DNA from 4 places in the Enterobacter cloacae complex sp. HYC042_NIDB genome. Region 1 is predicted to be linked to each of the others. Evidence: predicted binding sites of a transcription regulator. Region 1 holds the regulator's gene; each other region holds the start of a gene.
What was found. Region 1 encodes CRP, which controls carbon source genes, mostly activating them, when cyclic AMP is high. Its sites were predicted from a motif close to ATGTGANNNNNNTCACAT; they were not measured.
Positions count from the first base shown of each region.

Region 2: the regulator CRP is predicted to act here: its motif matches at 3,287-3,304, upstream of mlc (sugar metabolism global transcriptional regulator Mlc).
Region 3: the regulator CRP is predicted to act here: its motif matches at 5,141-5,158, upstream of msrB (peptide-methionine (R)-S-oxide reductase MsrB).
Region 4: the regulator CRP is predicted to act here: its motif matches at 2,170-2,187, upstream of OKF39_RS16050 (CidA/LrgA family protein).

Region 1 is NZ_CP109650.1:4,503,106-4,510,649, forward strand. It holds gene OKF39_RS21630 (IS4 family transposase) at 1-489, opposite strand, end outside; gene OKF39_RS21635 (OsmC family protein) at 623-1,027, opposite strand; gene crp (cAMP-activated global transcriptional regulator CRP) at 1,339-1,971, shown strand; gene OKF39_RS21645 (YccS/YhfK family putative transporter) at 2,029-4,116, shown strand; gene argD (bifunctional acetylornithine/succinyldiaminopimelate transaminase) at 4,113-5,333, opposite strand; gene pabA (aminodeoxychorismate synthase component 2) at 5,420-5,983, opposite strand; gene OKF39_RS21660 (putative adenosine monophosphate-protein transferase Fic) at 6,014-6,598, opposite strand; gene ppiA (peptidylprolyl isomerase A) at 6,706-7,278, opposite strand.
Region 2 is NZ_CP109650.1:2,326,287-2,333,830, reverse strand. It holds gene clcB (voltage-gated ClC-type chloride channel ClcB) at 1-1,218, shown strand, start outside; gene bioD (dethiobiotin synthase) at 1,153-1,848, opposite strand; gene mlc (sugar metabolism global transcriptional regulator Mlc) at 1,979-3,199, opposite strand; gene OKF39_RS11205 (LysR family transcriptional regulator) at 3,329-4,225, opposite strand; gene OKF39_RS11200 (MFS transporter) at 4,347-5,600, shown strand; gene OKF39_RS11195 (APC family permease) at 5,664-7,055, opposite strand; gene OKF39_RS11190 (glutamine synthetase family protein) at 7,412-7,544, opposite strand, start outside.
Region 3 is NZ_CP109650.1:2,092,699-2,100,242, reverse strand. It holds gene sppA (signal peptide peptidase SppA) at 1-1,070, shown strand, start outside; gene ansA (asparaginase) at 1,134-2,150, shown strand; gene pncA (bifunctional nicotinamidase/pyrazinamidase) at 2,160-2,801, shown strand; gene chiD (chitinase ChiD) at 2,974-4,230, shown strand; gene OKF39_RS10025 (YeaC family protein) at 4,290-4,568, opposite strand; gene msrB (peptide-methionine (R)-S-oxide reductase MsrB) at 4,610-5,023, opposite strand; gene gapA (glyceraldehyde-3-phosphate dehydrogenase) at 5,365-6,360, shown strand; gene OKF39_RS10010 (D-hexose-6-phosphate mutarotase) at 6,436-7,320, shown strand; gene OKF39_RS10005 (MipA/OmpV family protein) at 7,399-7,544, opposite strand, start outside.
Region 4 is NZ_CP109650.1:3,346,821-3,354,364, forward strand. It holds gene dusC (tRNA dihydrouridine(16) synthase DusC) at 1-442, opposite strand, end outside; gene OKF39_RS16040 (AraC family transcriptional regulator) at 484-1,281, opposite strand; gene OKF39_RS16045 (type 1 glutamine amidotransferase) at 1,341-2,045, shown strand; gene OKF39_RS16050 (CidA/LrgA family protein) at 2,236-2,631, shown strand; gene OKF39_RS16055 (CidB/LrgB family autolysis modulator) at 2,628-3,323, shown strand; gene cdd (cytidine deaminase) at 3,453-4,337, shown strand; gene sanA (outer membrane permeability protein SanA) at 4,464-5,183, shown strand; gene OKF39_RS16070 (glutamine synthetase family protein) at 5,305-6,693, shown strand; gene mglC (galactose/methyl galactoside ABC transporter permease MglC) at 6,743-7,544, opposite strand, start outside.

The DNA.
Region 1 (7,544 bases):
AAAGCCGGCATCCGTAAGGATGGTAATGGCTTTATCTTTCGGGATGGCAGCATGCAGGCGGTCAAGGAAGCGGCACTGGACATCACTGTTCTGCGCCAGCTCTGCGGGGACAACCTCACTCATAAGCGGAAGTGAACGACCATTACAGACCAGGCTTGCCCGCAGAAGATGCCAGTTCCTGTCATGCCAGCCGGTCCAGTCGACAGCGATAACGCAGAAGGGCATCAGGGAGGTGATGGTATGTGTGAGCAGGTGCTGAATGCGGGGAATATCACGGTGAAGGGCGGCATTACCCAGGGCACGGTCAACACGTTTAATTTTATTTTTGACGTGCGCCCTGCCGGGAAGGGTTCGCCCCAGGCTGGTCAGGGTCAGGGATGCGCCGTGGGTGAGCGCGACGGCCATGGAAACAAGGACATTAACCCGGAAGCTGTGAATGTCAGATAAAGACGCGGAGAAAAATTTCTGGCAGACTGTCTGTAAAGGCACGATGAGGTCTCTTCTGATTTGTTAGCGCAACCAGTAGATCACACTTCATCGTGCTTTTCATTTTTCTGGGGAACCCTCAGCCCCGTGGGAGAGGGTTAGGGTGAGGGCATCAACACGCACGATGCCCCAATAATTAAGCCTCGATCACTTCATACGAATGGGTGATTTTTACCGCTTTCTCCAGCATTAACGCCACAGAGCAGTATTTCTCCGCAGAGAGATCCACCGCGCGTGAGACCGCCGCGTCTTTCAGTTCTTTCCCGGTGACAACAAAGTGCAGATTAATGTGGGTGAACAGGCGTGGCGCCTCTTCGCGACGTTCTGAGGTGAGTTTAACCTCGCAATCCGTCACGTCATGACGGCCTTTTTGCAGAATCGACACCACGTCAATCGCGCTGCATCCGCCTGCCGCCATCAGCACCATTTCCATTGGGCTTGGGGCTTTATCGCCGGAGTTACCATCCATCAAAATCTGGTGTCCTGATGCGGACTCGCCCAGGAACGTTAAACCTTCAACCCACTTCACGCGCGCTTGCATATTCATTAACTCCAACGTTGCATTTTTGGTGACAGATTACGCGTGCGTTACATTTCTCGCAATGGAAGGCGACCTGCATCATGCTGAAGCGAGACACCAGGAGACACGCGGCAAAAGCTATGCTAAAACACTCAGGATGCTACAGTAATACATTGACGTTACACATGTATGCAGAGGACATCAAACTTTACTGGCTGCGAAACGTTACGACAGCCGACTTCCCAGGGTATGGGTAAGAATTCGATTGCAACCCCAGAGTCCGGATGCATCTGATGACTCTGGTGACAGCTTATAACAGAGGATAACAGCGCATGGTGCTTGGCAAACCGCAAACAGACCCGACTCTCGAATGGTTCTTGTCTCATTGCCACATTCATAAGTACCCATCGAAGAGCACGCTGATTCACCAGGGTGAAAAAGCGGAAACCTTGTATTACATCGTCAAAGGCTCGGTGGCAGTGCTGATCAAAGATGAGGAAGGCAAAGAGATGATCCTTTCCTATCTGAACCAGGGCGATTTTATCGGTGAACTGGGCCTGTTTGAAGAAGGCCAGGAACGTAGCGCCTGGGTTCGTGCAAAGACAGCATGTGAAGTGGCTGAAATTTCTTATAAGAAATTCCGTCAGCTGATTCAGGTTAACCCTGACATCCTGATGCGTCTTTCTTCCCAGATGGCGCGCCGTCTGCAGGTGACGTCAGAGAAAGTGGGTAACCTCGCCTTCCTGGACGTGACTGGCCGTATCGCGCAGACTCTGCTGAACCTGGCGAAACAGCCAGACGCGATGACCCACCCGGACGGCATGCAAATTAAAATTACCCGTCAGGAAATCGGTCAGATCGTCGGTTGCTCCCGCGAAACGGTGGGCCGTATTCTGAAAATGCTGGAAGATCAAAACCTGATCTCCGCCCACGGTAAAACCATCGTGGTTTACGGAACCCGTTAATCCTGCCTAAACGGCGTGCCATCGCGAGGTGTCACGCCGTTTTTGTCTCTATTCCCCATGTGGCGCAGGCTGATCTATCACCCGGAAGTTAACTACGCACTACGACAAACGCTGGTGCTGTGTCTTCCCGTGGCCGTGGGCCTGATCCTGGGACATCTTCAGCAGGGCCTGCTGTTTTCTCTCGTCCCCGCCTGCTGCAACATTGCCGGTCTGGACACGCCCCATAAACGCTTTTTCAAACGTCTGATAATTGGCGGCTCGCTGTTTGCTGGCTGTAGCCTCGCGGTGCAGCTTCTGCTGGCTCGCGATATTCCCCTGCCGCTGATCCTGACCGTGCTGGCGATGACCCTCGGCGTCACCGCCGAAATCAGCTCGCTCCATGCCCGGCTGCTTCCCGCGTCACTCATTGCGGCCATCTTCACCCTGAGCCTCGCCGGTAATATGCCCGTGTGGGAGCCGCTGCTGATCTACGCCCTCGGCACGCTGTGGTACGGGCTGTTTAACTGGTTCTGGTTCTGGCTGTGGCGGGAGCAGCCGCTGCGCGAATCTCTGAGCCTGCTCTACGTGCAGCTTGCGGATTACTGTGAAGCCAAATACACCCTGCTCACCCAGCATACGGATCCGGAAAAATCCTTACCGCCATTGCTGACGCGCCAGCAAAAGGTGGTAGACCTGATAAGCCAGTGCTATCAGCAGCTGCATATGCTCGCCGCCAACAAGAACCACGAATATAAACGGCTGTTGCGCACCTTCCAGGTGGGGCTGGATCTTCAGGAGCATATCTCCGTTAGCCTTCACCACCCGCAGGAGGTGCAAAAGCTGGTTGAGCGCAGCCATGCCGAAGCGGTGATCCGCTGGAACGCACAAACCGTCTCCGCGCGCCTGCGGGTGCTGGCCGATGATATTCTCTACCACCGCTACCCCACGCGCTTTAACATGGACAAACAGCTCGGCGCGCTGGAGAAAATCGCCCGTCAGCACCCGGATAACCCGGTCGGCCAGTTTGCCGCCTGGCACTTCAGCCGCATCGCCCGCGTGCTGCGCACCCAGCGCCCGCTTTATTCCCGTGACCTGATGGCGGATAAACAGAAACGTCTGCCGCTGCTGCCGGCGCTGAGAAGCTACCTGTCTCTGAAATCTTCCGCTCTGCGCAACGCTGCAAGGATTAGCGTCATGCTCAGTATCGCCAGCCTGATGGGCATGGCGCTCCACCTGCCGAAACCGTACTGGATCTTAATGACCGTGCTGTTTGTTACCCAGAACGGCTATGGCGCCACGCGGGTGCGCATTCTGCACCGGGCAGGCGGCACGATGGCGGGGCTGATTATTGCGGGCGTGACGCTGCATTTTCACGTGCCCGAGGGCTATACCCTGGCGGGCATGCTGGCGATCACCCTGGTAAGCTATCTAATCATTCGCAAAAACTACGGCTGGGCGATGGTGGGCTTTACGGTGACGGCGGTATATACCCTTCAGCTGCTGACGCTTAACGGCGAACAGTTTATTGTCGCCAGGCTGATTGATACCCTGATCGGCTGCCTGATTGCCTTTGGCGGCATGGTCTGGCTGTGGCCGCAGTGGCAGAGCGGGCTGCTGAGGCAGAACGCCCACGACGCGCTGGAGGCTGATCAGCAGGCCATTCGTCTGATCCTGAGCGACGATCCGCAGCCCTCCCCGCTGGCGTATCAGCGGATGAAGGTCAACCAGGCGCACAACGCCCTGTTTAACTCGCTCAACCAGGCGATGCAGGAGCCGGGCTTTAACTCACACTATCTTGCCGATATGAAGCTGTGGGTCACGCACAGCCAGTTTATCGTCGAGCACATTAACGCCATGACCACGCTGGCGCGCGAACACACGATGCTGACGCCGGATCTGGCGCAGCGCTATTTGCAGTCCTGTGAAATTGCCCTGCAGCGGTGTCAGCAGCGTCTGGAGTATGACGCGCCGGGCGAGTCGGGGGATTCGAACATTCTGGAGGCACCGGAGACGCTGACCCACGGGCCGATGAGCACCCTGGAGCAGCATTTGCAGCGCGTACTGGGACATCTGAACACCATGCACACCATTTCGTCGGTGGCATGGCGTCAGCGCCCGCATCACGGCATTTGGTTAACGCGGCGGTTAAAGCGAACCGAGTATTAGCCTTTTACGATCTTCTCGACCGCCGCGGCAAAGCGGGTTAACCCGTCGTCAATATCTTTCTCTTCCACTACCAGCGACGGCGCAAAACGCATCACGTCCGGCCCGGCGTTGAGCACCATCACCCCTTCGCGAGCGGCGGCATGCAGGAAATCGCGCGCGCGGCCTTTGTACTGCGGCTTAAGTTCCGCACCAATCAGCAGCCCCATGCCGCGGATCTCGCTGAAGACGTCGTACTTATTGTTAATCTGCTGGAGATGCTGCACAAACAGCTCGCGTTTCGCGCTAACGCCGTTTAGCACCTCAGGGGTGTTGATGATGTCGAACGCGGCACCCGCCACGGCGCTCGCCAGCGGGTTACCGCCGTAGGTCGAGCCGTGAGACCCGACGTGGAACGCAGAGGCAATCTCCTGCGTCGTCAGTACCGCACTCACCGGAAAACCGCCGCCGAGCGCTTTCGCGCTGGTCAGAATATCCGGCGTCACGCCGTAGTGCATGTAGGCAAACAGCTCTCCGGTACGCCCCATCCCGGACTGCACTTCATCAAGCACCAGTAGCGCCTGATGTTCGTCGCACAGTTCGCGCAGCCCTTTCAGGAATTCCGGGGTTGCCGCGGTCACGCCGCCTTCGCCCTGAATCGGCTCCACCACCACCGCGCAGGTGTGGTCGTCCATCACCGCTTTCACCGCGTGCAGATCGTTAAACGGCACGTGGATAATGTCGGCTGGTTTCGGACCGAAGCCGTCGGAATACTTCGGCTGGCCGCCAACGGAGACGGTAAAGAAAGAGCGTCCGTGGAAGGCGTTATGGAAGGCGATGATTTTAGTTTTGTACGGGCTGTGGCGCGTGGTGGCGTAGTAACGCGCCAGCTTAAAGGCGGTTTCGTTGGCTTCGGTGCCGGAGTTCATAAACAGCACGCGCTCGGCAAAGGTCGCATCAATGATCTTACGGCCCAGTCGCAGCGCAGGTTCGTTGGTGAACACGTTGCTGGTGTGCCACAGGGTTTCGCCCTGGGTTTTCAGCGCGTCCACCAGCGCAGGATGGCAGTGGCCCAGCGCCGTGACCGCAATACCGCCCGCGAAATCCACATACTCCTTGCCCTGCTGATCCCAGACGCGGCTGCCTTTCCCCTTCACCGGGATAAACTCAGCCGGTGCATAAATCGGCAGAATCACTTCATCGAATGTCGCGCGGGTAATTGCTGGTTGTTCAGTTGCCATGTCATGCCCATCCATTTTATGTCACATTCATTGTGAAAATATAATCACAAAATATGCATAAAAACTCACAACAAGGCAACAGATATTCAGCGATTGAGGAAATTTGCCAGCAGAGCGTGCCCCTGCTCGCTGAGGATACTTTCAGGGTGGAACTGCACGCCTTCGAGATCCCACTCGCGGTGGCGAATCCCCATGATCTCCTGCGTATCGCTCCAGGCGGTCACGTCGAAGCAGTCGGGCAGCGTCGGTGGGTCAATCACCAGCGAATGGTAGCGCGTCACGGTTAGCGGGTTATTGAGCCCTGTGAATACGCCCGTGCCGGTGTGGGTGACCGGCGAGGTTTTGCCGTGCATCACTTTCGCGGCACGCACGATGGTAGCCCCAAATGCCTGGGCAATCGCCTGATGACCGAGACAGACACCCAGGATCGGCAGCCTGCCGGCATAGTGGTGAATAACCTCCAGAGAAATGCCCGATTCCGACGGCGTACACGGTCCCGGCGAAATGACGATTTTCTGCGGAGCCAGCGTCTCAATATCAGACAGGCTGAGTTCGTCGTTGCGGCGGACAACCACCTCTGCACCCAGTTCACAAAAATACTGGTAAAGGTTCCAGGTGAAGGAATCGTAGTTATCAATCAGCAGAATCATGGCGGCTCCCGAAAAAAATGCCGCCCTATTCTACTCAGATTCCCGCGCTTCGCTCACTACTTTGGCAAAGATAGCGCTCAGCGCGGTCAAATCGCCCGTGGCACCGCTTCGGTTCGCCGCCACCCACTGCTCGGGATCAATATCCCGCCAGTCCAGCGCGTAATTCGCGTGGATGGCCAGCTGCTCAAAGAAGACGCGCTGAGCAATGCCATTACCGCGCATAAAGGGATGCAGCATATTGATTTCACAGTAGTAATGGCTCACTTTTTCAACAAACGCCGCTTTTTCAAGACCCACAAGATACTTATCACTTTCCAGCGCCGCCATCAGTTCGTTACCCATCGTCTCGATGTACTCAAAATGGCAGAAGGGAATGTCACCCTTAAAAATATCGTCGGTACGGAATTCGCCTGCCTGCTTCATCTCTCTGTGATACAGATGGCGATGAATGAGGCACAGATGCGGTAGCCCGGGCGCCGAAGGCCCAAGCTCCAGCGTCTCAATGCCGGGCTCTGAAGGACCATTACCTTTTTCAAGGAGACAACTGGCCTGAAAATTGACGTTACGCTGTTGCTCCCAGAGACGGGATTTTTGCTTATCGGTGAGTTTTTTCACTTAACGCCTCCCTGAATAGTCCGTTTGCCACAAGTATAAGCAGCAAAACGCGCTTTCGCAGGGAGGGCTGAAAGACACGGGCAGGATATGCCCGTGTGGGAGAACGATTACGGCAGCACTTTCGCGGAGAGAATCACCACTGGCTTAGACGGCACATTCTGGTATGGACCGACATCGTGGGTCTGAACCTGAGAGATTTTGTCCGCCACGTCCATCCCTTTCACAATTTTACCGAAGACCGCATAGCCGAAGTCGCGCTGGCCGTGGTCGAGGAAAGCGTTATCCGCCACGTTGAGGAAGAACTGGCTGGTGGCGCTGTCTTTATCCGCCGTGCGCGCCATGGAGATGGTGCCGCGCTTGTTCAGCAGGCCGTTGTCCGCTTCGTTTTTGATGGGTGGGTTAGGCTGTTTCTGCTGCATCTGCTCGTTGAAGCCGCCGCCCTGAATCATGAAGCCAGGGATCACGCGGTGGAAGGTGGTGTTGTTATAGAAACCACTGTTCACATAGTCGAGGAAGTTTTTCACAGAAACCGGAGCTTTCTGGCTATTCAGTTCCAGCTCAATGTTCCCGGCAGAGGTGGTCAGCAGAACGTGAGGGTCCCCTTTGGCTGCCAGCGCAGCAGGGGAAACGGCAGAAAGAGCAAACACAGCTGCGACAGCCGCCAGTGTTGATTTGAGCATGAGAATTCCTTAACAAAGCGCAGTATAAAAAGCGAATGGCTTGATTCTAAAGAGCAGTATGAACCGAGACCAGCCTTTTACCTAATTTTACGAAATTGAAACAATTATTACTGCGCAAACGATTGGTTATACCGCCATTTAGTGTGATTTAGATCACACTAAAACCTGCAATGGCATATTCATTTCCCTTAAAAGATAGGAATAGATCACTTTAGCGACTAAAATCTGCCCGCTCTCAGCGCCCTACCGGCGCTTTTCTTTTTATG
Region 2 (7,544 bases), 2.2 Mb from region 1:
GCGGTGTTCCGCCACAGCATGTACCTGCTGGAGTGGCTGCTTCTGAGCAACGACAGCGGCAGCCTGGTGAATGCCGCCGCGTCGCTCTCCCCCTGGAGGCGCGCGCTGACGCCCGCGCTGGGCGGGCTGGCTGCCGGGTTGTTGCTCTGGGGATGGCAGCGCCTGACCGCCCAGCGGCCTCATGCCCCCACCGATTATATGGAAGCGCTGGAGACCGGCGACGGTCAGTTTGACTACGGCGCGAGCCTCGTTAAATCTCTTGCTTCGCTGCTGGTCGTTGCCAGCGGAAGCGCCATCGGCCGCGAAGGGGCCATGATCCTGCTTGCCGCCCTCGCCGCCTCCTTTTTTGCCCGGCGCTTTACGCCCAAATCGGAATGGAAGCTTTGGATCGCCTGTGGCGCCGCCGCCGGGATGGCCAGCGCCTACCATGCTCCGTTAGCGGGAAGCCTGTTCATTGCAGAGATTCTGTTTGGCACGCTGATGCTGGCCTCGCTCGGCCCCGTGGTGATTGCGGCGGTGGTGGCGCTTCTTACGACGCAACTCCTGGCACCGGGTGCCGGTACGCTCTACGAGGTCCATCTGAGGGGCATTCTCACCGCGGCAGATTATGCCCTGCTGGTCGCGATGGGGCTGCTGGCAGGTCTCTGCGGACCGCTGCTGATGTGGCTAATGGCGTTCAGCCACGGGCTTTTCCTGCGCCTCAAACTTTCGCCGCCGTGGCAGCTGGCACTCGGCGGCTTGATTGTCGGGCTGCTGTCTCTTTTGACGCCGAAGGTTTGGGGGAACGGCTACAGCGTGGTTCAGGCTTTTCTGCTCGCCCCGCCGCTGCTGTCGGTGATTGCCGGCGTGTTCATCTGTAAATTGCTGGCGGTGCTGGCAAGCAGCGGTTCGGGTGCGCCGGGCGGGGTATTTACGCCTACCCTGTTTGTCGGTATGGCTACGGGGATGCTGTTCGCGCAGTTTTTCGCGCTGTGGCTGCCGGGTTCTGAGACGGCCATGTTGCTGGGGCTGGCCGGGATGGCAACGCTGCTCGCTGCGACCACGCATGCGCCCATTATGTCGGCGCTGATGGTCTGTGAAATGACCGGGCAGTATTTTTTACTGCCCGGTTTACTGGTCGCCTGCGTGATAGCGTCCGTACTGTCGCGGACGTTACGCCACGACTCGATCTACGGTCAACACGCCACCGAGGGCAGAGAGATCGATGTACTGCGCTAGCTCGCGCTGCTCGGCGCGAGGCAGATAAGGCAGCTCGCCCACCAGCGGGCCAGGCAGTTTGGTGCTCAGTACGTCGATGATCTCCGCGTAGTGCGCGAGGCCTGGATTAATACGGTTTGCCACCCAGCCAGCCAGCGGCAGGCCGTCATTGGCAATCGCCTGCGCCGTCAGCAGCGCGTGGTTGATACACCCTTCCTGGATCCCCACTACCATCACTACCGGCAGCTGCTCCTGCACGACCCATTCAGACAGCGGGCGTAAATCATTCATCAGGCTGCGCCAGCCGCCCGTTCCTTCGACGACTACGTGATCGACCTGCTCACTCAGGTTCGCCAGCCCGTCGGATAACAGGGAATAATTGATCGGGCCGCTGTGCGCCACGCTGCTTTCATCTTCGCTTAACGCAATAGGATTGACCGCGTGGTAAGGCAGTTCCAGTGACGAGACGCTTTGCAGCACCAGGGCGTCTTTATTTCGCAATCCCTCTGGCGTCTCTTTACTCCCTTTTGCGACCGGTTTGTACCCAGCGACGCGTTTACCGCTTGCTGTCAGAGCCTGCAGCAATGCGCGGGATACAACGGTCTTGCCGACAGAGGTATCTGTACCAGTAACAAAGAAACGCTTAAGCATGACTCACTCCACCTCTTGGGTATGCTTCGAAAATATCAACCAGGTAAATAATTCAGTGGAGGAAGTCTACGGGATGCGTGCGCTACCCGGCTTGAGATAGCGCAATTTTTCTTACATCTGCGGAAAAGAGTTAACCCTGTAACAGGCGGATAAGCAGCGAGCCATTGTACATGGCATCTTTGACCAGCGCCGCGCCGGCCATCGTGCCCTGGTTGGAAAACTGGGTACTTTCTACCGCAATATTTCTGCTGTAGGCAGGAAGCGACTGCTGCTGAATACAGGCCGTAATCGCCGGAAAAAGGATCTCCGCCGCCTGGCTGAGCGGTGAGCCGATCAGGATTTTTTGCGGATTGAAGAGGTTCACCATAATCGCCAGAATGCGGCCTACGTTATTCCCCACCCCGGTAATAATGTCCTTCGCCAGCAGATCCCCCTGACGCGCGGCGTCACAGAGAGAATCCACCGTCAGGGGTTGGCCGTGAAGCGAAGAGCTCATGGACTGACTGAGCCTGACCTGCGCCAGCTCCAGCACGCTTTCCACGCTGGCAATGGTCTCCAGACAGCCGTGGTTCCCGCAGTAGCAACGCTTGCCGTACGGGTCGACCTGGGTATGGCCAATTTCCACCAGGCTGCTGCTCCCGGCGTGGAGAAGCCGTCCGTCGGTGATCACCCCCGCCCCGACGTTGTGGTCGATGACCACCTGAATCACATCCCGCGCACCGCGCGACGCGCCAAACAGCGCTTCCGCCATCGTCCAGGCGCTAATGTCGTGCTGAATATAGACCGGCACGCCGGTATGGTTTTCCAGCACTTCGCCCAGCGGCATCTCTTTAACATCGTCGTAAAACGGCATGCGGTGAACAATACCATTTTCGGTATCAATAATGCCGGGCATGGTGATGGCAATCGCCGTTAAGCGTTCAAGCCGCTGCTGATGGCGAATAAAGAAGCGATCGATATGGGAGACAATCGCATCGAGAAGCGGTTCCTCGGCATTGAGCGACAGCTCAAGCCGGTCTTCCACCACCAGCTTGCTGCTGAGATCGCGCAGCGCAAGGAAGATCTCTCCGCGGCTGATGCGCAGCGAGAGGTAGTGCCAGGCTTCCGTCTCGACCACCAGGCCGACCGCCGGACGACCACGGCTGCCCGGCTCCTGAATTTCCGTCTCCTGGACCAGGTGCGCTTCCAGCATTTCGCGGACAATTTTGGTGATACTGGCAGGTGCCAGCTGTGCCAGGCGCGACAGATCGATACGCGAAACCGGACCAAGCTGATCAATCAGGCGATACACCGCGCCAGCGTTGGTCTGCTTAATCTGATCAATATGCCCTGGCTGACTATCAGCAACCACCTCGTACTCCCTTATTTTCGAGCTTCGAAATAAACTGTTGGCTATGGTGAAGCACTTCCATGGGTGTCGTCAAATATTTACTTAGCCTTGTGATTTACCGCACATTTTTACCCGTTTTCCAGGGAAATATCAGACCGCGGAAGCCTGGATTAACCGCTGTTTGAAGCGCTGGGCAGCATGACTCTGTTCGCGATGTTTTGACCACACCAGCCACATCTCTGAAACGGCATCCTCCTCGGCGATAGTAACCCAGCGCATCTCACGCAGCTGTACCCGCTTAAAGGAGGCCGGGAGTATCGACACACCCAGCCCGGCGGCGACCAGGCCGATAATGGTCATCGCCTCTCCCACTTCCTGGGTAATGACCGGCGCCAGATCGTAGCGGCGCATCAGCCCCAGAATATCGTCATACAGGCCCGTCCCGACCTGCGGGTCAAAAAAGACAAACGGCTCTTTTGCCAGCTCCGCCAGCGAAACCGCCGGACGCGACGCCAGAGGGTGATCGTTCGGGATCATGGCCATCAGCGGTTCGCGCAGGATAACCTCCCACGCCAGCGTGTCCGGCAGCTGGGTATTACGCATCAGCCCCAGATCGAGCGCACCTTCGTTCAGCGGCGCAATCTGCTCGCGGGTATTAATTTCGCGAGTCTGAATATGCACGTCCGGAAAATGACGGCGGAAGGACGAAAGCGTCTGCGAGACGGCGCTGATAAACGGCGCGGACGAGGTAAACCCGATCCGCAGCTCCCCGGCTTCCCCAAGATAGAGCCGTTCCGCCCGGGCAGCGGCGTCGTCGACCATGCTCAGAATTTGTCGGCTGTCGATCAGAAACTGCTTACCCGCCGCCGTCAGGCTCACGCTGCGGTTGGTGCGGGCCAGAAGACGCGCCCCGACCTGCTGTTCGAGGATTTGAATCTGCTGGCTTAAGGGCGGCTGAGAAATGTTCAGTCGTGCCGCCGCGCGGCCGAAATGCAGTTCCTCAGCGACGGCGACAAAGTAGCGAAGATGACGCAGCTCGATATTCATATTTTTAAAGTATCATTTGAGATTATTAATATATTAGACAGAATATTTACATTTTCCTACCCTGAAGGTGTGGTCATACCCGTCACCAGAAATCACGGGGATGTTTAAGCAAGGAAACTGTGTGAGTCGTACATCTACCATTGATATCGCGCCGGCCAGAGATATTAATGATTTGCCTGTAGCATCGCAGCCGGTTCAGTTCATCAAACGTGGTACCCCCCAGTTTATGCGCGTCACGCTGGCGCTCTTTTCCGCCGGTCTGGCAACGTTTGCCCTGCTCTACTGCGTTCAGCCGATCCTGCCCGTTCTCTCCCATGAATTTGGCGTATCGCCTGCCAGCAGCAGCGTTTCGCTTTCCATTTCAACCGGGATGCTGGCAATTGGCCTGCTTTTTACCGGCCCGCTCTCCGACGCCATTGGCCGTAAACAGGTGATGGTAACCGCCCTGATGCTGGCCTCGGTCTGTACGTTACTCTCGACAATGATGACCAGCTGGCACGGCATTTTGATGATGCGCGCGCTGATCGGGCTCTCGCTCAGCGGCGTGGCGGCAGTCGGGATGACCTATCTCAGCGAGGAGATCCACCCGAGCTTCGTTGCCTTTTCGATGGGGCTGTACATCAGCGGGAACTCGATTGGCGGCATGAGCGGGCGTCTGCTGAGCGGGGTATTCACGGACTTCTTTAGCTGGCGCATTGCGCTGGCGGTGATCGGCTGTTTTGCGCTGGCATCGGCCCTGATGTTCTGGAAAATCCTGCCAGAATCGCGCCATTTTCGCCCGACGTCTCTGCGCCCGAAAACGCTGTTTATCAACTTCCGCCTTCACTGGCGTGACAAAGGTTTACCGCGACTGTTTCTGATGGGATTCCTGCTGATGGGTTCCTTCGTGACGCTGTTTAACTATATTGGCTACCGGCTGATGCTCTCGCCGTGGCATCTGAATCAGGCTGTTGTGGGTTTGCTTTCCGTGGCCTATCTCACCGGTACGTGGAGTTCGCCGAAAGCCGGGGCGATGACAGCACGCTTTGGCCGCGGGCCGGTGATGCTGGTGTTTACCGCGGTGATGCTGCTCGGCCTGCTGCTGACGCTCTTCTCCTCCCTGTGGCTTATCTTTGCCGGGATGCTGCTCTTCTCCGCAGGGTTCTTCGCCGCTCACTCCGTCGCCAGCAGCTGGATTGGCCCGCGTGCGCGTCGCGCCAAAGGACAGGCATCGTCGCTGTATCTGTTTAGCTATTATCTGGGCTCAAGCATCGCCGGGACGCTGGGCGGTGTGTTCTGGCATCACTACGGCTGGAACGGCGTGGGCGGGTTTATCGCGCTGATGCTCTGTGCCGCACTGCTGGTGGGCGCAAGCCTTCATAAACGCCTGAGATAATCATCCTGCGGGCTGATGCCCGATCCAGATAAACGGCACCAGCTTACTGGTGCCGTTTCACGTTCAGGAATCCCAGGCCTGCTCTATCTTACCGGCTTCAAACTGCGGAGGCGGTTTTCGGAAGCGGCGCGTGAGCCAGGTCAGGTAAAGGACACCCAGTGCCGCCCAGATGAGGCCAAGCGTCAGGGACGTCGCTTCGAGGTTGATCCACAGCACGCCGACCGTTGCGGCACCAATGAGTGGCAGCAGGAAATAGTGGAGCCGATCTTTCCACGTTTTGTTCAGCCCCTTACGCCGCCAGAAATGGTTGTACACCGAGAGATTAACAAACGTAAACGCCACCAGCGCGCCAAAGTTGATCAGCGCCGTCGCGGTCACCAGATCAAAGTACAGGGCCGACAGCGCCACTATCCCTACCATAATCACGTTCAGGGCCGGAGTGCGCCACTTCGGATGCACGTAGCCAAACACCCGCTCAGGAAAGACGTTGTCACGCCCCATCACGTACAATAAGCGTGAGACGCTGGCGTGCGAGGCCAGGCCTGAAGCGAGCGTATTCACAAACGTGGTGCACAGAAACACCGACTGGAAGAGCTTGCCGCCCACGTACAGCGCAATTTCCGGCAGCGCGGCGTCCGGGTTCTTGAAACGCGCGATCGTCGGGAAAAAGAGCTGCATGAAAAACGAGGCAACAATAAATATCAGCCCGCCATACAGTGCGGTCAGGAAAATCGCTTTGGGGATCACCCGCGCCGCGTTTGGCGTCTCTTCCGACAGCGTGGTGACCGCGTCAAAGCCGAGGAAAGAGAAGCAGACGATAGTCGCGCCGGTAATGATAGGAAGCAGGTGCGCGTTCTCGCTGATAAACGGCTGGAGCGACCAGACGGTGCCGACCCCCTCACCCTTGTGCAGGCCGTGCACCACGAGTATGACAAAGACCACCATGATGGCGACCTGCACCAGCACAAACAGGGTGTTAAAGTTGGCGACCAGGTTAACGCTTTTCAGGTTCGCCAGCGTCAGGATCGTTACAAAACCCACCACCCAGACCCAGGGCGGGACTTCAGGGAACAACGCGGAAAGGTAGATCTTCGCCAGCAGCACGTTGATCATCGGCAGGAAGAGATAGTCCAGCAGCGATGACCAGCCAACCATAAAGCCTAAGTGAGGGCCGATCGATTTCTGCGTGTAGGTGTAAGCAGAGCCCGCTTCCGGGAACTGTCGCACCAGTTTGCCGTAGCTGATGGCGGTAAACATGACGCCCGCCAGCGCCAGGAGATACGAGGCGGGCACGTGGCCATTGCTGATACCGGACACAATGCCGAAGGTATCAAACACGGTCATGGGCGTGAGGTAAGCCAGCCCCATCATGACCACCTGCCAGAGCTTGAGGGAACTGCGCAGCCGGGTTCTTCCGGCCATGCGCGGCGAGTCAAGAGAGGTATTAGTCGCCATAAACCATCCCCCCCATGCTTACCGTGGTTTGCAATCGCGCTGACCGTAACGCAAACCTGCTTAGCAAAGGGGGAAGTTGTAAAGAACATACGCGATCGTACCAGCGCAGCGTCTCTCGCTCGCACTCACAGCAGGCACCTGACTGGCCCCCTTCGCCCTGCGGATAGTTGAACATCTGCATCATTTCCTACCTCGTCACACAGTGTCGTTAAGAAAGTCCCTGTGCCGCCTGCGCTCCATAACGCGACTCCCGGGAGATAGCTGGCGTGCCAGCGAACGTTTCGGCCAGGCTCCGCGCAGGCCGTTTGGTGATACGTATGCAATGAAACAAAGCGGCCCCTTACCGGGGCACGTCATCAGGCGTTTTTCAGCATCCACTCAATTTCTGTTTCGGTAATCAGGCGTTCAAACTGCAGTAATTCATCATTTTTGCAGGCGTGATAGACGTGGCAGAAACGTTCGCCCAGCCGCTCGCGAAGATGATCGTTT
Region 3 (7,544 bases), 2.3 Mb from region 1:
ATGGACTGCGCAAGGTCGACGGTGATACCGCGAAATATGCGCTCGACAACAAGCTGGTTGACGCGCTGGGCACCAGTGCAGATATCGAAAAAGCCCTGACCAAACAGTTTGGCTGGAGCAAAGAGGACAAAAACTACAGCGCCATCAGCATGTATGACTATGCTGCGAAAAAGCCGGACGACAGCGGCGACAGCGTAGCCGTGGTGTTTGCTAACGGCGCTATCATGGACGGTCAGGAAACCCCGGGGAACGTCGGCGGTGATACTACCGCGTCGCAAATCCGCGATGCACGCCTTGACCCGAAAGTGAAAGCGATTGTCCTGCGGGTGAACAGCCCTGGCGGCAGCGTTAGCGCTTCCGAAGTGATCCGCGCCGAGCTGGCCGCAGCGCGTGCCGCTGGCAAGCCGATCGTCGTATCCATGGGCGGCATGGCCGCGTCTGGTGGGTACTGGATCTCCACGCCTGCCAACTATATTGTGGCGAACCCAAGCACGCTGACCGGCTCGATTGGCATCTTCGGGGTGATTAACACCGTGGAAAACAGCCTGGATTATCTGGGCGTGCATACCGATGGTGTTTCCACGTCGCCGCTGGCGGATGTGTCGATGACCAAATCTCTGCCGCCGGAAGTTTCAGAGATGATGCAGCTGAGCATTGAGAACGGCTATAAACGCTTTATCACGCTGGTTGCCGACTCGCGTAAGAAGACGCCGGAACAGATCGACCAGATTGCTCAGGGCCACGTCTGGACCGGACAGGATGCGAAGAGTAACGGTCTGGTCGACAGCCTGGGCGACTTCGACGACGCGGTGAAGAAAGCCGCCGAACTGGCGAAGCTCAAGCAGTGGCACGTTGAGTATTATCAGGACGAACCGTCGTTCTTCGATATGGTGATGGACAGCATGTCCGTCTCCGTACGCGCCATGCTGCCGGAGGCGCTGCAGGCGTACCTGCCGGCCCCGGTGACCACGGCTGCGAAAGCGATGAAGGCGGAAAGCGATAAGCTTGCGGCCTTTAACGATCCACAAAGTCGTTACGCGTTTTGCCTGACCTGCGCGAACGTCCGTTAAAAACCGTCCCCTCTTCCCGTGAAGAGGGGATTTTTTTCTTTTGAAGAACAAGAACTCACTACCATGCAGAAGAAATCGATTTATGTAGCCTACACTGGCGGTACCATCGGTATGCAGCGCTCTGAAAATGGCTATATCCCCGTCTCCGGCCATCTGCAGCGTCAGCTTGCGCTGATGCCTGAATTCCACCGTCCGGAAATGCCTGACTTCACCATCCACGAATACGAGCCGCTGATGGACTCCTCCGACATGACGCCGGAAGACTGGCAGCACATCGCGGATGACATTAAAGCCCATTACGACCAGTACGACGGCTTCGTGATCCTGCACGGCACCGACACCATGGCGTTTACCGCTTCGGCGCTCTCCTTCATGCTGGAGAACCTGAGCAAGCCGGTGATCGTCACCGGGTCGCAAATACCGCTGGCGGAGCTGCGCTCGGACGGGCAGATCAACCTGCTGAACTCCCTGTACGTGGCGGCGAATTACCCGATCAACGAAGTGTCGCTGTTTTTTAACAATCGCCTGTATCGCGGCAACCGCACCACGAAAGCCCATGCCGACGGTTTTGATGCCTTTGCCTCCCCTAACCTGCAGCCGCTGCTGGAAGCGGGTATTCATATCCGTCGTCTGGGAACGCCTCCGGCACCGAACACCGCCGGCGAGCTGATTGTGCATCCGATTACCCCGCAGCCGATTGGCGTGGTCACCATTTATCCGGGCATCTCCGCGGACGTGGTGCGCAACTTCCTTCGCCAGCCGGTGAAAGCGCTGATCCTCCGTTCCTATGGCGTCGGCAACGCTCCGCAGAACGGCGAATTTCTGAAGGAGCTTCAGGAAGCCAGCGAGCGCGGAATTGTGGTGGTAAACCTGACCCAGTGCATGTCTGGCAAGGTCAATATGGGCGGTTATGCCACTGGCAACGCGCTGGCGCACGCGGGGGTGATCAGCGGCTTCGATATGACCGTTGAGGCGACGCTGACTAAACTTCACTATTTACTGAGTCAGGATCTGGACATTCAGTCCATTCGCCGCGCAATGATGCAAAACCTGCGTGGCGAGCTGACCCCGGACGAATAAGGAGCTCTCATGAAGCAACGCGCCCTGCTACTGGTCGATTTGCAAAATGATTTCTGCGCGGGCGGCGCGCTGGCCGTCGCCGAAGGTGACAGCACCGTTGACGTGGCAAATACCCTGATTGACTGGTGCAAAGCCCGCGGTGAAGCGGTTGTCGCCAGCCAGGACTGGCACCCGGCGAACCACGGCAGCTTTGCCAGCCAGCACAACGTTGAGCCTTTCACCCAGGGTGAACTCGACGGTCTGGCGCAAACCTTCTGGCCGGATCACTGCGTACAGCAGACCGAAGGAGCGGAGCTACACCCGCTCCTGAATCAGAAGGCCATCGACGCGGTGTTCCATAAAGGTGAAAACCCGGCTATCGACAGCTACAGCGCATTTTTCGATAACGGGCATCGCCAGAAGACGGCGCTGGACGCGTGGTTACGTCACCATGAAATCACGGAGCTGATCGTGCTGGGTCTGGCGACGGATTACTGCGTGAAGTTTACCGTGCTGGACGCGCTCCAGCTGGGTTATACCGTTAGCGTCATCACCGACAGCTGCCGTGGGGTGAACATCCAACCACAGGACAGCGCCCAGGCGTTTATGGATATGGCCGCCGAAGGTGCCACGCTGTATACGCTGGCAGACTGGCTGGAAACGCAGGCGTAGCCTTTTAAGCCGGGTGGCGCTGACGCTTACCCGGCAAAACCCCTCCCCAATCCCCATAAAGTGAACTCCCTCGCATCCTCAGCGAAGCGGCAATGCTATTCTCTTCAGGCTGTTTTTTCGCCACGCCTTTTCTGTGGCGTGGTTATTTTTATTAAGTCAAAGAGGAACTTGTATGAAACGTTTGCCCCTGCTGGCAGCATTACCCTTGCTTTGCGCGTCGCTTGCTTCCGCCGCACCTCTGATGTCCGTGGGCTACTTTAACGGGGGTGGCGACGTCACCGCCGGACCGGGTGGCGATATCAATAAACTGGACGTTCGTCAGATCACCCATCTGAACTACTCGTTTGGGCTTGTTTATAACAACGAGAAAGACGAGACCAACCCCGCGCTGAAAGATCCGGCGAAGCTGCATCAAATCTGGCTGTCGCCAAAAGTGGCGTCCGATCTGGCCCTTATCCCGACCCTGCGTAAACAAAACCCGAACCTGAAAGTCCTGCTCTCCGTTGGCGGCTGGGGCGCGCGCGGTTTCTCTGGCGCAGCGGCAACCCAGGAGAGTCGCGCGGTGTTTATCCGCTCCGCGAAGGAAATTGTTGAGAAATACGGTCTGGACGGGATCGATCTCGACTGGGAATATCCGGTCAACGGCGCGTGGGGGCTGGTTGCAAGCCAGCCCGCCGACAGGGAAAACTTCACCGCCCTGCTGAAAGAGATGCGCGACGCGTTCGGGCAGAAAAAGCTGGTGACCATTGCGGTGGGCGCGAATGCGGAAAGTCCGAAAAGCTGGGTGGATGTCAAAGCCATCGCCCCGCTCCTCGACTACATCAACCTGATGACCTACGACATGGCGTACGGGACACAGTACTTCAACGCGAACCTGTATGACTCCAGCGCCTGGCCAACGGTGGCTGCCGCCGACAAATACAGCGTCGATTTTGTGGTGAACAACTATCTGGCCGCCGGACTTAAGCCGAAGCAGATGAACCTCGGGATCGGTTTTTACGGCCGCGTACCGAAACGTGCGGTTGAACCGGGCATTGACTGGAGCAAGCCGGACGCGCAAAAAAATCCGGTCACACAGCCCTACTTTGGACCGCAGGAGATCGCCCTGTTTAAGTCGCTCGGCTATGACCTGGCTAAAGATACCTACGTGAAGTACAACGATATCGTGAAGAAGCTGCTGAACGATCCGCAGAAACGTTTTACCGAGCACTGGGACGACCGGGCGAAGGTACCGTGGCTCTCGGTAAAGGGTGCCGATGGCAACGCGCTGTTTGCGATTTCGTATGAGAATCCGCGTTCTGTCGCGATCAAGGCGGACTACATCAAAGAGAAAGGTCTCGCCGGGGCGATGTTCTGGGAGTACGGAGCGGACGACAATAATCAGTTAGCGAAACAGCTGGCGGAGTCGCTCGGGATCCCGCATAAGTAGTAAGACACCAGGCCCTCTCCCACAGAGAGAGGGCCTGGTGAGAGCATCAACCCGCACCGTTATTGCATTTTGATCGTCGCAATCGGCTTCGGCGTGATGCCAAAATCTTCCTTCAGCTCGCGCTTGCTCTTCATCACCATCTGACCGTTAGTGTCGATAGTCATGTGTTGCGCATCGGTGTTATTGCGCGCCTGCCACAGCATCACCAGCTGCAAACTGTTCTCTTTTTGCTCAGGCGTGAGCGCCACACCGTCCGGCCATTTTCCCAGCTCAACGGCGGTCACCAGACGCTGATAAACTTCCGGGGTCATCCCGTTAATCATGTCCTCAATATTCACGATCTCTCCCTTTCAAAGGAATAATTTGCTGAATCGTTTTTTCAACCCTTAATCTGGTCGCCGTTTTCATCATCGGTGAAGCTCATTGAGGCTGAATTCACGCAGAAACGCTCACCCGTTGGCTGAGGACCATCCGGGAAGACGTGCCCCAGGTGCGCGTCGCAGTTACCGCAGCGAATTTCCGTGCGCACCATACCGTGCGACGAGTCGGTCAGATAGCGGATTGCGTCATCGCTCACCGGCTCGTAAAAGCTCGGCCAGCCGCAGCCGGAGTCGTATTTCGTTTGTGAATTGAACAGCGGGGCATCGCAGACCAGACAGTGATAGACGCCGTCTCGCTTGTTGTGCAGTAATCGCCCGGTAAATGGCGGCTCCGTGCCGTGATTCTGGGTCACGTAAAACTGCATTTCGGTGAGGTTTTTTTTCAGATCGTCAGGGTTATGTTGGTTCGACATATGCTTACATCTCGCTGTAGAAACAGACATCTTTTAACCCGGATTCTAACAAAACATTAACACCCTTGCGTGCACTTTTGTTCTAAACTTATGTGTCGCGAAAAGGCGGTCAGGCAATTGTGATCACGTTCACATTTTTATCCTGCGAGGACTTTAAAATTCCGGGCGCAGCCCCCATGTGGTTGCAAGCTCAAAGGGAAAGTGAGGCGAGTCAGTCGCACAAACGTTAGTCACAGGATTGATTTGTCGCAATGATTGACACGATTCCGCTTGACGCTGCGTAAGGTTTTTGTAATTTTACAGGCAACCTTTTATTCACTAACAAATAGCTGGTGGAATATATGACTATCAAAGTAGGTATCAACGGTTTTGGCCGTATCGGCCGTATTGTTTTCCGTGCTGCTCAGAAACGTTCTGACATCGAAATCGTTGGTATCAACGATCTCCTGGACGCTGAATACATGGCGTACATGCTGAAGTACGACTCAACTCACGGTCGTTTCGACGGCACCGTTGAAGTGAAAGACGGCCACCTGGTTGTTAACGGCAAAACCATCCGCGTTACTGCTGAGAAAGACCCAGCTAACCTGAAATGGAACGAAATCGGTGTTGACGTTGTTGCTGAAGCAACCGGTATCTTCCTGACCGACGAAACTGCACGTAAACACATCACTGCGGGTGCGAAGAAAGTTGTTCTGACTGGTCCTTCCAAAGACAACACCCCAATGTTCGTTCGCGGTGCAAACTTCGAAACTTACGCTGGCCAGGACATCGTTTCTAACGCATCCTGCACCACCAACTGCCTGGCACCGCTGGCTAAAGTGATCAACGACAACTTCGGCATCATCGAAGGTCTGATGACTACCGTTCACGCGACCACCGCTACTCAAAAAACCGTTGACGGCCCGTCTCACAAAGACTGGCGCGGCGGCCGTGGCGCGGCTCAGAACATCATCCCATCCTCTACCGGTGCTGCTAAAGCTGTAGGTAAAGTACTGCCAGAACTGAATGGCAAACTGACTGGTATGGCGTTCCGCGTTCCAACTCCTAACGTATCCGTTGTTGACCTGACCGTTCGTCTGGAAAAAGCTGCTTCTTATGAAGAAATTAAGAAAGCAATCAAAGCTGCTTCCGAAGGCCCAATGAAAGGCGTTCTGGGTTACACCGAAGACGACGTTGTATCTACCGATTTCAACGGCGAAGTGTGCACTTCCGTGTTCGATGCTAAAGCAGGTATCGCACTGAACGACAACTTCGTGAAACTGGTTTCCTGGTACGACAACGAAACCGGCTACTCTAACAAAGTACTGGACCTGATCGCTCACATCTCCAAATAAGTTGAGATGAGTGATTGATCCAAAAAGGCGACTTCGGTCGCCTTTTTTATTGTTTTTTAGACAGAGGATTGCTTAATGATAAATAAAATTTTTGCACTTCCGGTAGTCGAACAACTTACCCCTGTGCTCTCCCGCCGTCAGATTGACGGTGCCGACGTTATCGTCGTTGACCACCCGCGCGTTAAAGCCTCCGTGGCGCTGAACGGCGCGCACCTGCTCTCCTGGAAACCGGAAGGCGAAGCGGAAGCGCTGTGGCTGAGTGACGCCACCTCGTTCAAAAAAGGGGATGCGATTCGCGGCGGCGTACCGATCTGCTGGCCGTGGTTTGGCCCGTCCGTACAGCCGGGTTTGCCTTCTCACGGTTTCGCCCGTAACCAGCAGTGGACGCTGAAAGCGCATAACGAAGATGACAACGGCGCAGTGCTGACCTTTGAGCTGCAGGCTAATGATGAAACCCGCGCCCTGTGGCCGCATGATTTCACCCTGTATGCCCGCTTCAAACTGGGTCAGAGCTGCGAGATTGAGCTGGAAGCCCACGGCGAGTTCGAGACCACCTCTGCCCTGCATACCTACTTCAACGTGGGTGACATCAATGCGGTGAAGGTGAGCGGCCTGGGCGATACCTTTATCGACAAAGTTGATAACGCGAAGGAAGGTAAGCTGAGCGACGGCGTTCAGACGTTCCCTGACCGTACTGACCGCGTCTATCTGCATCCGGAAGCGTGCAGCGTGATCCACGACGGTGCTCTGAACCGCGGCATTGAGGTGGTTCATCACCATCACAGCAACGTGGTGGGCTGGAACCCGGGGCCTGCACTCTCCATCAGCATGGCCGACATCCCTGATGACGGTTACAAAACGTTCGTCTGTGTGGAAACGGCCTGCGTAACCACCCCGCAGAAAGCGAGCGAGGAAAAGCCGTCTCGTTTAGGGCAGACAATTCGCATCGTTAAGCGATAAGGTCGCTGCACCACACCAAAGCAAACGGGGCGCAAGCGCCCCGTTTTGATGCAATGATTGCACCACTATAATGCACAATCAGAACTTGTAGGTCACACCCACCGAGAAGATGCCAGCCCAGGACTTATCAACCATCGGGCTATCCTTCACTTCGTCGCTCAGACGCTCGTAACGGCCGGTACCGTAGACGTTCCAGTCGCCAAGGAAGTTATAGCTCGCGGTCA
Region 4 (7,544 bases), 1.2 Mb from region 1:
CGCCGCTGTCCCACCCCAGGCGCACCTTAACCGTCACCGGCAAATGCGAGGGCACGGCCTCACGCATGGCTTTCGCGCCGCGGTAAATCAGCTCAGGATCTTTCAGCAACGTCGCTCCGCCGCCGCTGCCGTTCACCAGCTTCGACGGACAGCCGCAGTTGAGATCCACCCCGTAAGAGCCAAGCGCTACCGCGCGGGCGGCATTTTCCGCCAGCCATTCAGGATACTGGCCGAGCAGCTGAATACGTACCAGCGTGCCGGAAGGGGTCCGGCTCTGGCGATGCAGTTCAGGGCAGAGACGATAGAATGACTTTTCTGGCAGCAACATATCGACCACGCGCAGGAACTCCGTCACGCAGAGATCGTAATCGTTCACCTCGGTCAGAAGCTCGCGCACGAGGGAGTCGAGCACGCCTTCCATTGGGGCCAGTAAAACACGCATAGCAGTACCTGTGAAAAAAGACGCGCTATAGTAGCCGCTCTCTATATCGCTGGGAAGCGCTTCTGTTCAGGCAGAAAATCACCCGGCGTTGCCCCAACAATAGCGCGAAACGCCGCCGCAAATGCCGCCGGGCCGGAAAACCCCAGCATCCAGGCCACCTGCTTAACCGGGTATCCGTTGGCGAGGAGATCCAGCGAGGCACAAATCCTTGCGCGCTGTCGCCAGGCCCGGAAGCTAAAGCCGGTATCGTTGATAAACGCACGTGAAAATGTGCGTTCAGACATCGCGGCCCGTTCCGCCAGCCTTTCCAGAGAGAGATCCCAGAGATTGTTGGCAATGATGTCACAGGCCACGCGATGTAAGCGCTCATCCACGGGCATCGGCAGTTCGGCAGAAATCTGCTGCGTCTCGCTGAGGATGTCGAGCAGCAAAACGGCCATGCTGCGCTGGCTTGCCGGCCGGTATTCCGCGCTGAACAGCCCGGCAATCAGCTCTTTGAACAACGCTGTGGCCATAATCACGTGAACCTCGTCTTTCCGCTTAAAAGGTTCGCATTGCGAAATCAGTGCCGGGCTAAACCAGACCGCGCGAAGCTCCGTTGCGGATAACACGCTGTAGGTATGCTCCTGAAAGGGAGGGATCCAAAGCGCGCGCTGCGGCGGTATGACCCAGCGTTTGCTGCCGGTTTCAACCAGCATAACCCCCTTAATGGCAAACAAAAGTTGTCCCTGCGAATGCTGGTGAGGCGGATCGACTTCGCCGCGCGTATAGCGAATTGCCCCTCTTGACCATCCGATAGCATCGTCGTGAATTGGCGTTTTATCGATAACGGTTGGCATTTCACATTCCCCCCTTCCTCTTATGATGCTGCTTGTACACGTAACCAGAGAGAGACGCAATGCACATCCATTTTATTATTCATGAACATTTCGAGGCGCCAGGCGCCTATGAAATCTGGGGGAAAAGTCGCGGCTGCAGTCTGAGCTACACCAGAGTGTATCAGGGCGAACCTTTACCTGAGGAACTGGGGGGCACAGACCTGCTTATCATCATGGGAGGCCCGCAATCCCCCGCCACCACGCTTGAGGAATGCCCCTGGTTTGATGCGCAGGCGGAAAAGGCACTCATCAGCCGCGCGATAGAGGCAGGTAAAACGGTGTTAGGCGTTTGTCTGGGCTCACAGCTTATCGGCGAAGCGCTGGGCGCAGCGTTTTGCCACAGCCCGGAAAAAGAGATCGGCAAATTTCCCGTCAGGCTCACAGATGCAGGCAAGGCGAACCCGCTGTTTGAGGACTTTGGCAGCGTGCTGAACGTCGGTCACTGGCATAACGATATGCCTGGGTTGACGCCGCAGGCTAAGGTTCTGGCTTACAGCGAGGGTTGTCCCCGCCAGATCGTGCAATACAGCGAACGGGTTTACGGTTTCCAGTGCCATATGGAGCTGACGCCGGAGGTGGTAGAGTTGCTGATTGAGCATTCGCAGAATGACCTCCGCCGTGCGGGTGAATTCCGTTTTGTCGAAACGGCGGAAAAACTCCGCTCGCATGATTATCGCGAAATGAACCAGGTGCTGTTTTCTTTTCTCGATAGACTGACCGCCTGACGCTGATGCCTTCTCTGGCGCGTGACTTCGCCAGCGCAATCCCTTTCCTCTAAACTGTAGCCTGCACCAGTAAGGTAATACCGGACGTTCCATTCCGGAATGTCTGGTATGCTCAAAATTCATGATGTGATCCGTGGCACATTTTTAGGTTTAATTGTATGATGAATGCGTTTCAGCAAGGACTATCACCATGAGCAAATCATTGAACATTATCTGGCAATATCTGCGCGCATTCGTCCTGATTTACGCCTGCCTGTATGCCGGCATTTTCATCGCGTCGCTGCTGCCCATCACCATTCCCGGCAGCATTATCGGTATGCTGATCCTCTTCGTTTTACTGGCGCTGCAAATTCTGCCTGCAAAGTGGGTCAATCCAGGCTGCTTCATTCTTATCCGCTACATGGCGCTGCTGTTCGTGCCTATCGGTGTGGGCGTCATGCAGTATTTTGATTTGCTCAAGGCGCAGTTCGGCCCGATTGTCGTTTCCTGCGCGGTCAGTACGCTGGTGGTTTTCCTGGTGGTGAGCTGGAGTTCTCATCTGGTACATGGAGAACGTAACGTGGTCGGGGAGAAAACAAAAAAATGATGGCTAATATCTGGTGGTCACTGCCGTTAACCCTGCTGGTATTCTTCGCCGCGCGCAAGCTTGCCGCACGATTTAAAATGCCCTTGCTGAACCCCCTGCTGGTGGCGATGGTGGTGATTATTCCCTTCCTGCTGCTCACCGGCATTCCTTATGAGCGTTACTTTGCAGGCAGCAAAATTTTAAACGACCTCCTGCAGCCCGCCGTTGTCGCGCTTGCCTTTCCTTTATACGAGCAGCTGCACCAGATCCGCGCACGGTGGAAGTCCATCATTACTATCTGTTTTGTGGGAAGCCTGGTGGCGATGATCACCGGCACGTCGGTGGCGCTGTTGATGGGGGCCTCCCCGCAAATTGCCGCCTCTATCCTGCCTAAATCAGTGACCACGCCTATCGCGATGGCGGTAGGCGGCAGCCTCGGCGGTATTCCAGCCATCAGCGCGATGTGCGTGATTTTCGTCGGTATTCTCGGCGCGGTGTTTGGCCACACTCTGCTGAACGGGATGCGTATTCACACCAAAGCAGCGCGCGGGCTGTCGATGGGCACCGCCTCGCACGCGCTGGGTACCGCCCGCTGCGCGGAGCTGGACTATCAGGAAGGGGCGTTTAGCTCGCTTGCGCTGGTGATCTGCGGGATTATCACCTCCCTGCTCGCCCCGTTCATTTTCCCGCTGATTCTGGCGGTGATGGGCTAAAATTTGCGATGCGTCGCGCAAATTTCATTTTGATTTCATAAGTTGCATACATAATGAGATGTGGATCACATATAAAGGCCTTGCGGCTCCGTAAACTACCGATCCATTAACCTTTATGAGGCAAACGCCATGCACCCACGTTTTCAAGCTGCCTTCGCTCAGCTTGCAGAGAATTTGCAGTCAGCCCTGGCTCCCATTCTGGCAGATGCACATTTCCCCGCCCTGCTGACGGCGGAGCAGGTCACGGTGCTTAAACAGGCAACCGGGCTGGATGAAGACGCGCTGGCTTTCGCACTGCTGCCCCTGGCTGCCGCCTGCGCCCGGGCCGATCTTTCCCACTTCAACGTCGGCGCCATCGCGCGCGGCGTCAGCGGAACCTGGTACTTCGGCGGGAACATGGAGTTCCTCGGCGCAACCATGCAGCAGACCGTTCACGCCGAGCAGAGCGCCATCAGCCACGCCTGGCTGCGCGGTGAGAAAGCCCTGAGCGCCATCACCGTAAACTATACCCCGTGCGGCCACTGCCGCCAGTTTATGAACGAGCTGAACAGCGGGCTGCAGCTGCGCATTAACCTGCCGGGCCGCGCGCCGCACACGCTGGGCGATTACCTGCCTGACGCCTTCGGCCCGAAAGATCTTGAGATTAAAACGCTGCTGATGGACGAGCAGGATCACGGTTTCGCCCTGTCCGGCGATGACCTGAACCAGGCGGCCATACGCGCGGCGAACAAGAGCCACACCCCGTACAGCAACTCCCCGAGCGGCGTGGCACTGCAGTGCCGCGATGGCCGTATCTTCACCGGCAGCTATGCGGAAAACGCCGCGTTTAACCCAACGCTGCCGCCGCTGCAGGGCGCACTCAACCTGCTGAGCCTGAACGGCTACGATTATCCGGACATTCAGCGTGCCGTTCTGGCCGAAAAGGCCGATGCGCCGCTGATTCAGTGGGATGCCACCGCCGCAACGCTCAAGGCGTTAGGCTGCACGACGATCGACCGCGTCCTGCTGGCGTAAACCTTCCGGCGGACAGAAATGTCCGCCACGTTGCTGAAAAACCCCTCAGTTGAGTCGCTGTTTCTTGCGCTAACCAGGCGGGTAAAGTAGCCTGAGTTAAATTTCATCCACGAACGAGCCATCTTCATGTTAAAGCGCGTTTTTTACAGCCTGTCTGTCCTGGTCGGCATACTGCTGTTTATCGTGCTGGGTCTCGACCGCTGGATGAGCTGGAAAACGGCCCCCTATATCTTTGATGACCTGCAGGACCTGCCCTATCGTCAGGTGGGCGTGGTGCTCGGCACCGCCAAGTATTACCGCACAGGGGTGATCAACCAGTATTACCGCTACCGTATTCAGGGCGCGCTGAACGCCTACAACAGCGGCAAGGTAAACTACCTGCTGCTGAGCGGCGATAACGCGCTGCAAAGCTATAACGAGCCGGTGACGATGCGGAAGGATTTGATTGCCGCAGGCGTGGACCCTGCCGATATCGTGCTCGACTACGCCGGGTTCCGCACCCTGGACTCCATCGTGCGCACGCGCAAAGTCTTCGATACCAACGACTTCATCATCATCACCCAGCGCTTCCACTGCGAGCGCGCGCTGTTTATCGCCCTGCACATGGGCATTCAGGCCCAGTGCTACGCGGTGCCGTCGCCGAAAGATATGCTGAGCGTGCGCGTCCGCGAGTTTGGTGCCCGCTTTGGCGCCCTGGCCGATCTGTATATCTTCAAACGCGAACCGCGCTTTTTAGGCCCTCTGGTGCCCATTCCGGCGATGCACGAAGTGCCGGAAGACGCGCAGGGTTACCCGGCGGTGACGCCGGAGCAGCTGCTGGATATGCAGAAAAAAGAGAAAAAGTAGGCCTGCCTTTATACTTTCTTTACGCCGGCACTGACGCTTTTTATCCCCCCTTTACGCCAGCTCTTTTAACCTGAGTTCACTGCCGCTACGGCTTCATTGAAGAATGACTATGAACTCGATAATGAATGCGTTTTTCCTCAAAAGTCTTCGCCCGTATTTTAATTTCCCCGGTTTATCACTCCCCGGTGCACTTAATTCTGGTCTCTGGCTGGATGAAAAAATTGACGCCCTGCAGCACAATATTGCCGTGGAAGTGGCCGACTATCTGGAACGCTACCCGCAGACGAAACACGTTGACGTTTACCTGAACGATATCAACGGCACGATGCGCGGCAAGCGCCTCACGGTGGAGAGCATGCTGAGTCTGGAAAAAGGCTGTTATTTTCCGCTTTCCGTCTACTCCATGGATCAGAAGGGAAAAATCGCCGCCCCGCTTTATGATGAACCCGACCGGCTGTGCGTCCCGGTCGCCGGTTCTCTGCGTCCCTGTCCGCAGGATCCGGAGCATACCGCGCAGATCCTGTTGACGATGAAGGACAGCGACGGTAACCCCTGCCCTCTTGAGCCACGCGCGATACTGCAGAACGTCGTGGCCCGCTTCCACCAGCACGGCCTTTTCCCGGTCATTGCCCCGGAAATCGAGTTTTACCTGACGGGACAGGGCGAGCGCGATCCGCAAAATCAGGGCTGTTTTCACATGGACACCTCGTCGGCGCACGCGGCGCTTTTTGACGAGCTGGAACAGCTGGCGCACCTTCAGCGCATTCCGCTGTCAGGGGTGGTAGCGGAAGCCGAGTCCGGACAGTACGAATTAAACCTGAAGCACAGCCAGCGCGTCGTAGAGGTCTGTGATAACGTGCTGGCCCTGCGCCGCCTGACCCGCTATGTCGCTGAAAAGCACGGTCTTCAGGCTAACTTTATGGCTAAGCCCTTCAGCCAGCTCTCCGGCAGCGGTTTGCACATCCATTTCAGCCTGAACAACAGCCGTGGCGAGAACGTTTTTGCCTCGCCGGTGAACGCACTGAGCAGCATGATGCGCTTGTGCATCGCGGGCCAGCTGGCGCTGATGCCCGCCTCCGTCGCCATTCTTGCGCCGGGGGTCAACGCGTTTCGTCGCCTGCGAAAAAACCTGACGGAACCCGTCTTTAACTCATGGGGCTATAACACCCGCTCCGCTGCCCTGCGCATTCCCTGCTCGGAAGAGAGCAACCGTCGTATCGAGTACCGACTGGCCGGAGCCGATGCGAATCCGTATCTGGTGGCGGCCACAATCCTGACCGGCATGCTGTACGGACTGGAACATATCGACGAGGGGGAACTCCCGGAACCACAGCAGGACCAACCGGAACTCCCGCTGTTCCAGCAGGAGGCAATTGAGGCCTTCGCCCGCTGTCAGTATCTCACCGACAGCCTGGGCGACGCCTTTTCCGAACAGTGGGTCGCCTGCAAGCTTTCTGAACTCGAGTGGTTTGAGCGCATTGTGACGCAAGAAGAGTCCCATCTGGCATAGGCCATAAAAAAGCCCGCTCGGTGAGCGGGCCGGGTATCGCGAGTGACGATTACTTCTTACGGGCGTACTTCAGTGAATCCAGCGCCACCGCGAAGATAATGATGGCGCCCTTGATGATGTACTGCCAGTACGGGTTCACGCCGATGTAGGTCAACCCGTAGTTGATGACGGTAAAGATGATCACACCGGTGACCACGCCGAGCACGGTACCCACCCCGCCGCTGAAGGAGACGCCGCCGACCACGCAGGCCGCAATCGCATCCAGCTCGTACATGAAGCCAAGGTTGTTCGTTGCGGAGCCGATACGGCCTGCTTCCAGCATCCCGCCGAAGGCGTAGAACACACCGGACAGCGCGTAAATCATCAGCAGGTTCAGGGCAACGTTTACCCCGGACACTTTCGCCGCTTCCGGGTTACCACCGATAGCGAAGATGTTTTTACCGAAGCGCGTTTTGTTCCACAGGATCCAGACGAACGCCACCGCAATCAGCGCATAGAAGGTAATGTACGACAGGCGGAAGCTGCCCAGCGCGATAAACCCCTGCGTGAAGGTGGAGAAGCCGCTGTCAAAGCCCGAAATCGGCGACGCGCCCACAAAGTCGTAGTACAGGGAGTTGATACCGTAAACGATGATCATCGTACCCAGCGTAGTGATAAATGGCGTCACGTTCAGGTAAGCAATGATAATACCGTTGATCAGGCCAATCACCGCCCCGATGGCGCAGACAATCAGGATCACCACGAAAATCGGCATAGTCGCCATCTCCGGGAATACCTTGTTGGCGTTTTCCATCGACTGCAGCAGGGTTGCCGCAATAACCGCCGCCAGGCCGACCTGACGACCGGCAGAA